3 regions of the Nitratireductor sp. WH36-1 genome follow, and region 1 is predicted to be linked to each of the others. Evidence: predicted binding sites of a transcription regulator. Region 1 holds the regulator's gene; each other region holds the start of a gene.

Region 1 (4,353 bases):
TCCGGCATCAGAACCATGTCGGACTCGTTGATCGCCTTCCAGCCGGCAATGGACGAGCCGTCGAACATGACGCCATCGGCGAACATGTCCTCATCCACGGCCGTGACATCCATCGTGACATGGTGAAGCTTGCCTCTTGGATCCGTGAAGCGAAGATCGACGAACTTTACGTCGTTTTCCTTGATCTGCTTCATGATGTCTTGTGCTGTGGTCATATTCGCTTTCCTGTTTGCGATGAGCTTGCCTGATGATCCGGACACGGTCCGGGAACTGGTGGTTGGGGTCAGACTGCGTCTGCGCCGGTCTCGCCGGTGCGGATGCGGATGACCTCTTCAACATTGGTGACGAAGATCTTGCCGTCGCCGATGCGGCCTGTCTGGGCTGCCTTGCGGATCGCCTCGATGGCGGCGTCGACGGTTTCGTCCGGCAGGACGACCTCGATCTTCACCTTGGGGAGGAAGTCGACGACATATTCCGCCCCGCGATAGAGCTCGGTGTGGCCTTTCTGGCGTCCGAAACCCTTCGCCTCGATGACAGTGATGCCCTGAAGGCCGATTTCCTGAAGGGCCTCCTTCACCTCATCGAGCTTGAAGGGTTTGATGATCGCTTCGACCTTTTTCATGCCTCGGTGGCCTCCAAATGGGTTCAGGGACGGATGGTCCGCATCCCTTATTGCTCCGGTTCGGTTGAAGCACGAAACATGCCAACTCGTGACAGAGCCTTGCATGTTGCGTGCCAAACGCTGCATTCTGCGTTTGAGAATTGGCGCGACGCGGTTTTCTCCGGCTTTGGCATGCTAGGCGAGCGCCCCCGGATAGCAAGATGGGAACCATGCGGTGCGGTTCGCAGTTTGAGACTTGCTTAAAAAATATGCAATGAGCCGAAGAAAGCGGCAGCTTGTTATGCGTATGGTTGTTCTGACACCTGAAGAAATGGGCAATGTGGATCGCGCGGCCATCGCAGCCGGCCCTCATGACGGGTACGGGCTGATGCGCAATGCCGGCGCGGCGGTGGCTGATCTTATCCTCGAGCGGTTTTCCGGCGCTGCCGGCGTCGCGGTTCTCTGTGGACCGGGCAACAATGGCGGTGACGGCTATGTCATTGCGCGGCTTCTGGCCGAGCGCGGCGTGAATGTCCGCCTGTTCGCCGATGCTGCGCCGCGGGAAGACAGCGATGCCGCCAGGGCGCGTGAAGACTGTTTTGTAACGCCCGAGGCGCTGGCCGATTTTCGCCCCGAGACCGGCTGGGTGGTGGTTGATGCGCTTTATGGCGCGGGGCTTTCAAAGCCAATCGAAGGCATTGAAGCCGAGCTCATCGAGCGGGTTGCGGCTGCGGGCGTCCCGGTGGTTGCCGTGGATCTTCCGTCCGGTCTTTCGGGTCTCACGGGCAAGCCCCTCGGCAGCTGCTTCGATGCGGACCTGACCGTCACGTTTTTCCGCAAAAAGCCGGGGCATCTGCTCATGCCCGGTCGACGCCTGTGCGGCGAGCTGGTCGTGGCCGATATCGGCATTGCCGAGATGGCGCTTGCATCAATGGATATCGCCCTCTGGGAGAATGGTCCGGCGCTCTGGCGCGACGGCGTGCCGGCGGTGGAGATCGATGCGCATAAATATGTGCGTGGTCATGTGGCCGTCGTTTCGGGCGGTGGCGCATCCACTGGTGCAGCGCGGCTTGCCGCGCGTGGCGCGGCGCGCGCCGGGGCAGGGGCCGTGACGGTGCTTTCGCCTGCAAACGCCCTGTCGGTGAACGCGATGCACCTGACCTCGATCATGCTGCGCAAGGCGGAGGCGGTGGATGAACTCATCGCCTTCCTCGATGAGCGAAAACCGACAGCCGCCGTTCTCGGTCCGGCAGCCGGCACAGGCGAGCGCACGCGCAGCTTCGCGCTGGGCTTTCTGGAGCGCGATGAAGGGCTGAAAGGGCTGGTGCTGGATGCCGACGCCATCACCGCCTTTGCCGATGCGCCCGATACGCTCTTCGAGGCCGTGAGAAGCTCCGCCTTAGCGACCGTGCTGACGCCGCATGACGGTGAATTCGCGCGCCTCTTCGGCGATCTCGCGGCTGACGCTTCCATGTCCAAGGTGGAGCGTGCGCGCGCAGCGGCAGAGCGCTCAGGAGCGGTGATCATCCTGAAGGGGGCGGACACGGTCGTCGCCTGCCCGGACGGGCGCGCCGCGATTAACACCAACGGATCGCGTTTCCTGGCGACGGCGGGCTCTGGCGATGTTCTGTGCGGGATTGTGGTCAGCCTTCTGGCGCAGGGCATGCCGGTCTTCGAGGCGGCATCGGCCGGCGTGTGGCTGCATGCAGAGGCTGGCGGGATGTTTGGCCGGGGCCTGATTGCGGAAGACCTCCCCGAGATGCTTCCGCATGTCTTCCAGGCGCTCTTCCCGGACGATGTTGGCTGAACCGATGCGGAGCTTGAAAAGAGCGCGCATTCTGGATGCCGGATGGCATCGGAACCGGGGCATGCCTGAAGCCGCCCCGGATAGTCTTAAACTCAGTAGCGGCGCATCAGGCCGACGAGGCGACCCTGCACCTTGACGCGGTCGGGGCCGAAGATACGGGTTTCGTAAGCCGGATTGGCCGCTTCAAGGGCAATAGATGCGCCCTTGCGGCGGAAGCGCTTCAGCGTTGCTTCCTCCTGATCCACCAGCGCCACGACGATCTCGCCGGGATTGGCGGTCTGCGTCTCGCGGATGATCACCGTGTCGCCATCGAAAATGCCCGCATCGATCATCGAGTCGCCCTTGACCTCAAGCGCGTAGTGATCGCCACCGGTCAGCATGTCCGGCGGAACCGCGATGGAATGGGTCTGGTGCTGAATGGCGTCGATGGGGACACCGGCAGCGATGCGGCCCATGACAGGTACGGAAACGACGCCGGAAAGCGCGTCATCATTGCTGGCGGCAGGCTTGGAGGCCGCTGGCGCGGGCGTCTTGCCGAGGCTGCCCTCGATGACGCTTGGCGAAAAGCCGCGCGCGCCGGAATTGAGGCCGGGCGCGATGGAATCGGGAAGCCGCAGAACCTCCAGCGCACGCGCCCTGTTCGGGAGCCGGCGAATGAAGCCGCGCTCCTCCAGAGCCGTGATCAGCCGGTGAATGCCGGACTTGGAGGCGAGGTCGAGCGCCTCCTTCATTTCATCGAAGGAGGGCGGGATTCCGGTCTCCTTCAGTCGTTCATGGATGAACAGAAGAAGTTCGTGCTGCTTGCGGGTCAGCATGGGCGCCACCGAGAATCAGTTAAAAACAAAACCAGAACATACTCTATATGTTCCAGTTGTGTTCCGCAACCGTCCGGTTGCAGCGCCTATGGCGCAGCGAAAAGCGCCTTGGCTCCGTCTGCCACGAACTGGACCGCGAGGGCTGCCAGAATGACGCCCAGGAGGCGCGTCAGGATGGAGCGTCCCGTTTCGCCCAGAAAGCGGTCCACGCGCTCCGCCAGCGTGAAAACGGCATAGGTGAGGAGGATCGTTCCAAGCAGGATGCCAAGCAGCGCAATGGTGCCAAGAATTGAATTGAACTCGCCCGAAAGAAGCACGGTGGCCGAGATGGCGCCGGGACCCGCGATCAGAGGAATGGCCAGCGGGAAGGCGGCGATGTTGCGGATCATGTCGCGCGTGATCGCGCGCTCGGCGCTCTTTTCGTGGCGCTCCTGGCGGCGTTCGAAGATCATCTCGAAGGCGATGAAGAAAAGAAGCAGGCCGCCTGCCACGCGGAAGGCGGGAAGCGTGATGCCGAACACGGCCAGAATGGCGCTGCCAGCGACGCCGAACAGGGCCAGAACGGCGAATCCGATGATGGCTGCGCGCACGGCCACCTGATTGCGCTCCGAGCGGTTCATGCCCGCTGTCAGCGCCAGAAAGAGCGGCGCAAGCCCTGGCGGGTCGACGGTTACCAGCAATGTGACGAAGGCGTTGAAAACGGTATCGTAACCAGGCATCGGGTTCTCCTTGCGGCCTCTCTAGCCCAGCTTGGATGCGAGGGAAAAGCCCTCATTCTTCACGCAGGCTCGCTTCCTGCGGCAATTTGTCAAGGCGCTCATCCCCAGGAGGTTCGTATGCGCCTGAAATTGCGTTGGATTTCCGTCATCAAAAACGGATGCTCAATTGGAGAATCGCTGACGGCTCATATATAAAGAGTATGTGATTCCTCATTAAGAATGTGACACGTTTTGACTGACCAGACGACGCCGAACGGATCGGGCGAGCCCGACGAAATCGAGCCGATTTCCATTGTCGAGGAGATGCAGCGCTCTTATCTCGATTATGCGATGAGCGTGATCGTGAGCCGCGCCTTGCCGGATGCACGCGATGGTCTGAAGCCGGTGCATCGGCGCATTCTCTATGCATCC
Region 2 (4,353 bases), 870 kb from region 1:
TGGGGCCGAGCCTGCCCGACCGGGTTCTTGCTCTCGACATGCTGGTGACGATCGCCATCGGGTTCATCGCCGTCATCGGCATTCGCACGGGCTTCACGCTCTATCTCGACATCGCCATTGCGCTTGGCCTTGTCGGCTTCCTTGCGACGGTGGCGTTTGCGCGCTTCGTGCTCAGCCGCCGCTATGAGCAGGAGTTCGTGAAGCGCGATACGCTGGGCATTTACGGGGACAAGGACCAATGATGGGCGACGTGCTGAACATTCTCACCGGCGCGCTCATGATCATTGGCGCTGCCTTCACGCTGGTGGCGGCCATTGGCATTCTGCGCCTGCCTGACCTTTACACCCGCATGCATGCGGCGTCGAAGGCGGGCACGCTCGGCTCGGGCCTGTTGCTGATCGCCCTGGCGATCTTTGCGCAGGATCAGGCCATCGTCACGCGCGCGCTCGCTGCCGTGGTCTTCTTCCTGCTGACAGCGCCCATTTCCGCGCATCTCCTGGCCAAGGCCGCCTATGCGGCCGGCTACAAGCTCTGGGGTCGTTCGGTGCATGATGAGATGGCGAATGCGGGAGGGGATGCGACGACCCCTGACGCAGAGGCAAGAAGTGACAAAGAATAGTGGAATAATTTTCCGGTAAATCCTTTTTGAGGCATTGCCGGGATGGATTCTACTTATGATGGTCTTTGAAAAGCCTGAAGCCGGCTTTTCCCGGGAAGTGCGGCTTCGGGTGCAGGGTCATACCTCACAAGGCATGGCTTCAATACTCAAATTTAATAAGGCGGGCTTAGATATAATTTTCCAGTAAGCTCAATTTTGTCTGATTTTTGGAATGAATTTGATTTTTTTGAGATGAGATAAACAATCGGCTTCTAGTGTCGCCTAGTATAAGACTTAAAAAGTGAGTTGACCGAAAGCAGAAAAGTAATCATAAGATTGCTGCCTCATCGGGAGTCGGGCCAAGAAATGCCAAAAACATCTGGCTCCCTTTAGAGACCTCATGAGTGGCGACTTGAGGTGAGACCAATTTTAATGACGTTGGGGCAAGGTAACGAAATGAACGACGATTCTGTAAAGAACGACAACATGCTTATAGAGCTGACCGCGGACGTTGTTGCCGCGTATGTCAGCAACAATCCGGTTCCCGCATCTGAGCTTTCCAACCTGATCTCTGATGTGCACTCGGCTCTTGGCCGTGTCAGCGGAACGCCTGAGGCGCCGCCGGCCGAGAAGCAGAAGCCGGCCGTCAACCCCAAGCGCTCGGTGCATGAAGACTACATTATCTGTCTCGAAGACGGTAAGAAGTTCAAATCGCTGAAGCGTCACCTGATGACGCATTACGGCATGACGCCGGAGCAGTATCGGGAGAAGTGGGGCCTTGATCCGAACTACCCGATGGTTGCGCCCAGCTACGCGGTTGCCCGCTCGAAGCTGGCCAAGCAGATGGGTTTAGGCCGCAAGCGCAAAGAGACCTAGAGCTTCGGACCGAGAGGCGGCATCCGGTTTTCGGTTGTTCGGCTGCTCTATAAAAGTTTCGATCATCCTTTGTTGCCCGGCTGGGCGCAGGGTGATCCAGTGTAACGGCTACGCCGAGATTACACGCTTCAAGGTTCAGGCGTCGCTGCCACAGCGACGCCTGATTTGTTTCAGGGGGGGCTTTTCCTGTTGCGCAAAATGCGACGCCTCTCATGCGCTTCCGGGAATTCGCCGGACTGTGCGAGCGCCCAGAGAGAATGCTGCGGGCGGATGTGTGGATTTTCTTCGTGCCGGGCATGGTGTTTCCGGCGCCAGGCGTTCCAGCCCCTGTTTTAGAGCGATGTGTCGGTTGAGATCATAGCTCCAGTGCCCGCGCACACCCTTCAGGCGCTCTCTTTCGATCAGACGCTTCAGGCGCTGAACGACAGCGGCGCGTTCTGCCCCTTCTGTCTGTAGCGCTTTGGCAAGATCGATGCCGCCAATGAGGAACAGTGCTGCCGTTTGCCGTGACAGTTCATGGCGTTTTCTCTTTTCTTCAAGGAACTCAAGGCGTTCTTGCTTCATCGCGGTCATGGTCGATCCCTGTCTTGATTTGGGGTGACTATGAGGGCGCGCGGCACGGGCGGGGATAAACCTGTGCTGGAAAACAGTTCCTCAGATTTTTTATGTCTGTATTTCAAGATCTTGATTGATCGATGGGGAAATATCGTTCCCTCTTTGTTCGCTTTGGTGGTTGTGTAGGGTATAAGAATTTATTCCTCTTTTTTGGGAAGGGATAATGCCTGTGCTTTCAAATTCCACCAAACCGCCGCAAGACGCAGCCGAGCCGGAAGGAGTGTCCGAGGAGACCGAGCGTCCGGCATTTGCGCGGCGCTTGAGCCCCGTCACCGAAGAGCGGCTGGGCGACGTCTGCGAATGCGTCATCGATATCCTCGCAGCGCTGTTCAATGTGAGCGGGCGCGAGCTGCGCGAGGCCCGTCGGTCATCCACCAGCGTGACGCGGGTGCGCCAGATCGGAATGTATGTCGCGCATGTTGTGCTTGGGTTGAACATGACCGAGGTCGGGCGTGGCTTCGGGCGTGACCGGACCACGGTTCAATATGCGTGCCATCTGATCGAGGACATGCGCGACGATGAAGAATTCGACCGGATCGTGCTGATGACGGAGCGGATCACCTCGGCTGCGTTTCGCAATATGGAGGTGCGCTGAGATGGCGGTGATGAAGGACGATGTGCGTCAGCGCCGTGAATTTCAGAGGGCGTTGCGGTTTCTGCAGAAGGGGCCCGCCTGGCTTCAGCGCGGGGCGAAGACGGGGGCGGTGCTTCTGGATGGCGGAGAGCGGGGAACGATCTCGATCGCGCGTGATGTGCTGGAAAGGCTGAGCCGTGATGATCTGGTCTCTCGTGATGGGGAACGGGTGAAGCTGACGCAGGCGGGAAGCGCACATGCGTGCAGGCTTGGCGCGCGTGAGGAACCTTTTCGCAGGCAGCACTGGGAGCTCGAACAGCGAAGCTTTGGCGAGGGGCTGGAGCGTGAAGTGGTGTCGGCGACATTGAGCGAATCGCCGCTCGCCCAGCTTGCCCGCCGGCGGGCGCGCAATGGCCAGCCATTTCTGAACCAGGCGGAGTTCGATGCGGGGGAAAGGCTGCGCGCAGACTATACGCGCGGGCAGATCATGCCGCGGATGAGCGCCAACTGGGTGGCGACGGTTTCGGCGGGCAGGAGGAGCGGTGGGGCAGGCGAGGGGGCCGAACTCACCGACGCGGCGCTTGCGGCGCGCCAGAGAGTGGACCGGGCGCTCAATGCGGTGGGGCCGGAACTTGCCGGCGTTCTCGTCGATATCTGCTGCTTCCTGAAAGGGCTCGAGCAGGTGGAGACGGAGCGCGGCTGGCCCGTGCGTTCAGCGAAGGTGGTGTTGAAGACGGCGCTTGGCGCGCTCGACCGCCATTATGCGCCACGGGACGCCCGGAGAGCGGCGGCGCAAAAGCCCATTCTTCACTGGGGCGTTGAGGATTATCGTCCGAAAATCGCCTGACGTGCGGCGGAACGATACACCAGCGCGGAGGCCCATGAGGGCCTTCGCATATCAGTCTTGCAAGAGATTTAGCCCGCTGCGGGAGCTACGGCTGCGGCCTCATCCCGGATGCGCTGTACCATGGCGCGCAGGCCATTGGCGCGCTGCGGGGTGAGGTGCTCGTCGAGACCGAGCTTGCGCAGCACGTCTTCGGCATTGATGGCGAGGATTTCGCTGGCGCGCTTTCCCGAAAAGAGCAGCATCATGATGGCCACCAGGCCGCGCACGATGTGAGCGTCGGAATCGCCCTTGAAGTTCAGGACCGGATCGTCGCCATCGGCGCGCTCGGTGTAAAGCCAGACCTGGCTGACGCAGCCGCGAACGCGATGCGCCTCGTCCCGCGCGCTCTCCGGGTAGGCCGAAAGGCCGTTGCCCAGATCGATGATGTAGCGATAGCGCTCTTCCCAGTCGTCCAGAAAGGCGAAGTCGTCGTAGAGGGTGTCAATCGTCGTGCTCATTGGGCCGGATATAGTGATTGTCCGGCCTGTCGTCACGCAAAACCTTTTCAGGAAGAGCGCGCTTAGCGGTTCTCGGCGCTCTCGGGAATGCTGCCGGTGGTGATGGCGTCTTCGGGAGCGGCTGCGGCGTCGGGCGCTTCGCTGCCGCTTTCCTCGATCATCTCATAGGCCATGCGGGCGCTCTCACGGGCGCGGACGCCGATGGTCTGAAGGGCGGCGACACCCGTGGCGCAGACTTCCGGTTTGCGCTCGCAGATGCCTGCCATGTCGCTGACCGCATCGCGGGCAGCGCTCAGAGCCTGAAGGGCGCCGATCTGCGGCGCTGCGCCATCGCCATCATTACCGG
Region 3 (4,353 bases), 150 kb from region 1:
GATCGACATGCCCGTGACCTGGCCGATATGCAGGCCGTCGATCTTGACGGCGAGCGCTTCGGGCTTCAGCCGGTGACCATCACAGGCGGGGCAGGGATGGGCCGACATGTAGCGCTCGATCTCCTCGCGCATCCAGGCCGATTCCGTCTCCTTCCAGCGCCGCTGAAGATTGACCACGACACCCTCGAAAGGCTTGGTGGTGCGGTAGCTGCGCAGGCCGTCATTGTAGTCGAAGACGATTTTCCTGTTGCCTGTGCCGTTCAGGATCGCGTCCTTGCCATCGTCCGGCAGATCGCGCCAGCGGTCGCCCACCTTGAAGCCGAATTCGCGGCCAAGCGCTTCCAGCGTCTGCAGATAATAGGGCGAAGTGGATTTGGCCCAGGGCGCGATGGCGCCTTCGCGCAGGATCGCATTGTCGTCCGGCACCACGAGATTGGGGTCGATGGCGCGCTGGCTGCCCAGACCGTCACAGGTGGGGCAGGCGCCAGCCGGATTGTTGAACGAGAAGAGACGCGGCTCGATCTCCGGAATGGTGAAGCCGGAGACCGGGCAGGCGAATTTTTCGGAGAAAACGATGCGCTCATGCGTCTCGTTTTTCGATTTGTTTGCGCCGCCGCCCTTGGCGGTCGCGCCTTCCGAAAGAGGCTTGTCGGCAAACTCGGCGACAGCTAGCCCCTCGGCGAGCTTTAGACAGGTTTCGAGCGAATCCGCCAGGCGCGTCGCCAGATCTGCGCGCACCACGACGCGGTCCACCACCACATCGATGTCGTGCTTGTACTTCTTGTCGAGGGCGGGCACATCGGCGATCTCGTAGAAGACGCCGTCCACCTTCACACGCTGAAAACCCTTCTTCTGAAGCTCGGCCATCTCCTTGCGGTATTCGCCTTTGCGCCCGCGCACGATGGGGGCGAGAATGTAAAGGCGGGTGCCTTCCTCCAGCGCCATCACCCGGTCCACCATCTGGCTCACGGTCTGGCTCTCAATGGGAAGGCCGGTCGCCGGCGAATAGGGCACGCCCACACGCGCGAAGAGAAGGCGCATATAATCGTAGATCTCCGTCACCGTGCCGACGGTGGAGCGGGGATTTTTCGACGTGGTCTTCTGCTCGATGGAAATGGCCGGCGAAAGCCCGTCGATCTGGTCGACATCCGGCTTCTGCATCATTTCCAGGAACTGGCGCGCATAGGCCGAAAGGCTTTCGACATAGCGCCGCTGACCTTCGGCATAGATCGTGTCGAAGGCGAGCGAAGACTTGCCCGAGCCCGACAGGCCGGTCATGACGATCAGCTTTTCGCGCGGAAGGTCGAGATCGACATTCTTGAGATTGTGCTCGCGCGCGCCGCGAATGGTGATGGACTTGTGTTCTGGCATGCCCCGTCGCTGCCTGTCTCATTTATCTGGTGTGGCCGGCAGCATGCCGGACCATGCTTCATGTAGGAAACGCGCCGCAAATGTCGATGGGCCGCGCGGCCCGCTGACAGACGAGGGCGTTTCGACGTTGCGGGGGTTGTCCCTCGTTTTAAAAAAAAGAGCAAGGGAAAAGAACAAATATCGAACACGCTCCTGACACTATCGTCCTGCGCCGGGCTGGCTCTCGTGAGCATCCGTTACAGATGATCACAATTTCGCCCGCGCCGCCGCATCGCCTTGACCGCCATTAACCAAAGGCGCAGTATCATTTTCGTCAGTGCTCGTGGCTGTTGGCCGCCCTTGAAACCGCGCCGGTGGGCGCTTCGGGCGCGCATGGTTGCTTGAGCACGCTGACACCGAGCAAAGCCTCGTAACGCGAAGAAGGAGGGAGGCATGACTCCACCTGACCGACGCATCGGGCTTCGCCTCTTGCGCGAAGCCACAGCTGGCTGATCGGTCCCGAGCGCATAACCGTCTCGTACGATCATGCGTTCCCGACGCGGTCCATGGCGATTGAGGGCACTGCACTGCAGAACCTTTTTCGTCGGCAGGCACGACAACGCTGGCGGCTGGCTGCCTCACGAAAATCTAATGTTTATGAAGACAGGGACGGTGAAACCCGTCCTGCCTGATGATTACCGGTAAACCACTCCCGGTACGGAGGGTCAGAAGACCCGAAGCCCCGCGCGCTCGAAACAATGCGGCGGGGCTTTTCCTTTTTCTGTTGCGCCTTTCTGCGCGCCCCGGAAGGGGCTCATTGACAGGCATTCCGCCAGGTGCGAACATAAGAAGAACAAATGAGCTGTGGACGAGACCGGAGCAGGGGCAGCGGGAGAGCGCGCGCCAGCCCTGCTTGCGATAAAGTGCGCGGCAGATTTCGGATAAGCGTGGAGAAGCGTTATGGCGGGCAGCGTCAACAAGGTCATTCTGGTGGGAAATCTGGGTGCAGACCCGGAAATCCGCCGGCTCAACTCCGGTGATCCGGTGGTCAACATCCGCATCGCGACCTCGGAAACCTGGCGTGATCGCCAGTCCGGCGAGCGGCGCGAGCGCACCGAGTGGCACAATGTCGTGATCTTCAACGACAATCTTGCCAAGGTGGCGGAACAGTATCTGAAGAAGGGCGCCAAGGTTTACGTCGAGGGCCAGCTCCAGACGCGCAAATGGACGGACCAGAACGGTCAGGACCGCTACACGACGGAAATCGTTCTGCAGAAGTTCCGTGGCGAGCTGCAGATGCTCGACACGCGCGGGCAGGGTGGTGACAACCAGGTCGGTTATGGCGGCGGCGGTGGTCGCAGCTCCGATTTCGGCCAGTCCGGTCCCGCCGACACCGGTGGCAGCAGCGGCGGCGGTGGCGGTTACTCGCAGAACCTCGACGACGAAATTCCGTTCTGAGGCAGAACAATCGCATGAAAAAGCCCGGCAGAGCCGCTTCGACCGCACCGTGTCTGAGCAGGCCTGCCGGGCTTTTCTTTTTTGCGGTGGCGACGGCCCTTGCGCCATCGCCGGTGAATGCCGGTGAAGCGGATGTTGTCGCGGTCGACATCATTGCTGACGGTGATGGAACCCATCGTTTCGACGTGACGGTCGAGCATGGGGACGAGGGCTGGGATCACTATGCAGACCGCTGGGATGTGCTGGATGACGCTGGCAGGGTCATCGCCTCCCGAACGCTTCTCCACCCACATGTGAATGAGCAGCCTTTTACGCGCAGCCTTTCAGGTGTCGCGCTGCCAGGGGGGCTCGGTCATGTGACTGTGCGTGCGCATGACACCGTGCACGGGCTTGGCGGTCGCACCATGCGCGTCGCAATCCCCGGGCGCGAAGGCGAGGGCGGTTAATGCCTGCTCTCTACAGCGCAGCGGGCTGACATTGCGCAGAATGGCAAGCCGGGCTGGCGCGGTGTGCTGACGACGATCCATCGGATTTCGCAGCACTTCTGGCTGTAACCATCGGGTGCGAAGCACTCACCCAAGCATCAGCACACGGCAGCGATCGCCTTCTTCAGCTGACGGCGAGCCGGGCTCGCGCACGATCAGCGCATTGGATGCGGCCAGCGTGGTCAGCATGGAGGAATCCTGCAGCGTGAACGGCGTGGCGATCAGCCCTTCGGAGCCGGGCGCCACCGAGGCGCGAACATAGTCGCGGCGTTCATCGTTTGCCCGCAGCGCCTTTGCCAGAACAGCCGAGCGCAGATCCGGCGCGTAGCTGCGCTGGCCAAGCCGGGCAATGAGCGGACGCAGAAACAGATGCGCGCAGACGAGGCTGGAAACCGGGTTGCCAGGCAGGCCAAGCACACGCATGTCACCCAGCCGCCCGAACATCAGCGGTTTGCCGGGGCGCATGGCGATTTTCCAGAAATCAAGCGACATGCCCGCATCGAGCAGCGCCTGCCGCACCAGATCGCGCGCACCGACAGAAGCGCCGCCAAGCGTCACCAGAACATGCGCACCGGCGGCAGCGGCGCTGCGCACCGCGTCGGAGATCGCGGCGCTGTCGTCGGGGATGATGCCGAGATCGAGAATGCGCGCGCCTTCCCTGCGCGCCAGAGCGCCGATGGCAAAGCCGTTGGATGCAACGATCTGGTCCGGGCCACAGGGCTCGCCCGGCCGCACCAGCTCGTCGCCCGTGGCGATCACCGCCACCAGCGGGCGCTGCGTCACATCAAGCGTTGCATGGCCTGCCGCAGCCGCCAGCCCTATTCCCGCAGGTCCGAGCCGGCGTCCCTGTTCGAGAACGCTGTCGCCCTTTTGAAAATCGAGCCCTGCGCGGCGGATATGGCGTCCGGCAGCGACGGTATCGGTCGCCTCGATCCGGCCATCGTCCAGAATGTCCGCATTTTCCTGAATGAGTATCGTGTCCGCGCCTTCGGGCACCGGCGCGCCGGTGAAGATCCGCACGGTTTCGCCGTCGGCCACTGCGCCGTGATACCGGCTGCCC

Evidence for each region. The regulator LexA, encoded in region 1, represses DNA repair genes until DNA is damaged. The targets are predictions, from matches to a motif close to TGTTCNNNNTGTGTTCNG.
Region 2: a site for LexA is predicted at 2,182-2,199, ahead of AC4PTT_RS14745 (cytoplasmic protein). Genes of this name have one in related genera too.
Region 3: a site for LexA is predicted at 1,541-1,558, ahead of uvrA (excinuclease ABC subunit UvrA). Genes of this name have one in related genera too.

Annotation. Positions count from the first base shown of each region.
Region 1 covers NZ_CM178970.1:2,170,076-2,174,428, forward strand. The annotation lists gene glnA (type I glutamate--ammonia ligase) at 1-215, opposite strand, end outside; gene AC4PTT_RS10200 (P-II family nitrogen regulator) at 284-622, opposite strand; gene AC4PTT_RS10205 (NAD(P)H-hydrate dehydratase) at 903-2,408, shown strand; gene lexA (transcriptional repressor LexA) at 2,501-3,223, opposite strand; gene AC4PTT_RS10215 (MarC family protein) at 3,310-3,942, opposite strand; gene gyrA (DNA gyrase subunit A) at 4,174-4,353, shown strand, end outside.
Region 2 covers NZ_CM178970.1:3,038,668-3,043,020, reverse strand. The annotation lists gene AC4PTT_RS14760 (cation:proton antiporter) at 1-242, shown strand, start outside; gene mnhG (monovalent cation/H(+) antiporter subunit G) at 242-619, shown strand; gene AC4PTT_RS14750 (Ros/MucR family transcriptional regulator) at 1,055-1,474, shown strand; gene AC4PTT_RS14745 (cytoplasmic protein) at 1,685-2,047, opposite strand; gene AC4PTT_RS14740 (helix-turn-helix domain-containing protein) at 2,253-2,684, shown strand; gene AC4PTT_RS14735 (DUF6456 domain-containing protein) at 2,686-3,510, shown strand; gene AC4PTT_RS14730 (SufE family protein) at 3,579-4,007, opposite strand; gene AC4PTT_RS14725 (DUF5330 domain-containing protein) at 4,070-4,353, opposite strand, start outside.
Region 3 covers NZ_CM178970.1:2,319,973-2,324,325, reverse strand. The annotation lists gene uvrA (excinuclease ABC subunit UvrA) at 1-1,371, opposite strand, end outside; gene AC4PTT_RS10920 (single-stranded DNA-binding protein) at 2,311-2,808, shown strand; gene AC4PTT_RS10915 (hypothetical protein) at 2,823-3,254, shown strand; gene AC4PTT_RS10910 (molybdopterin molybdotransferase MoeA) at 3,381-4,353, opposite strand, start outside.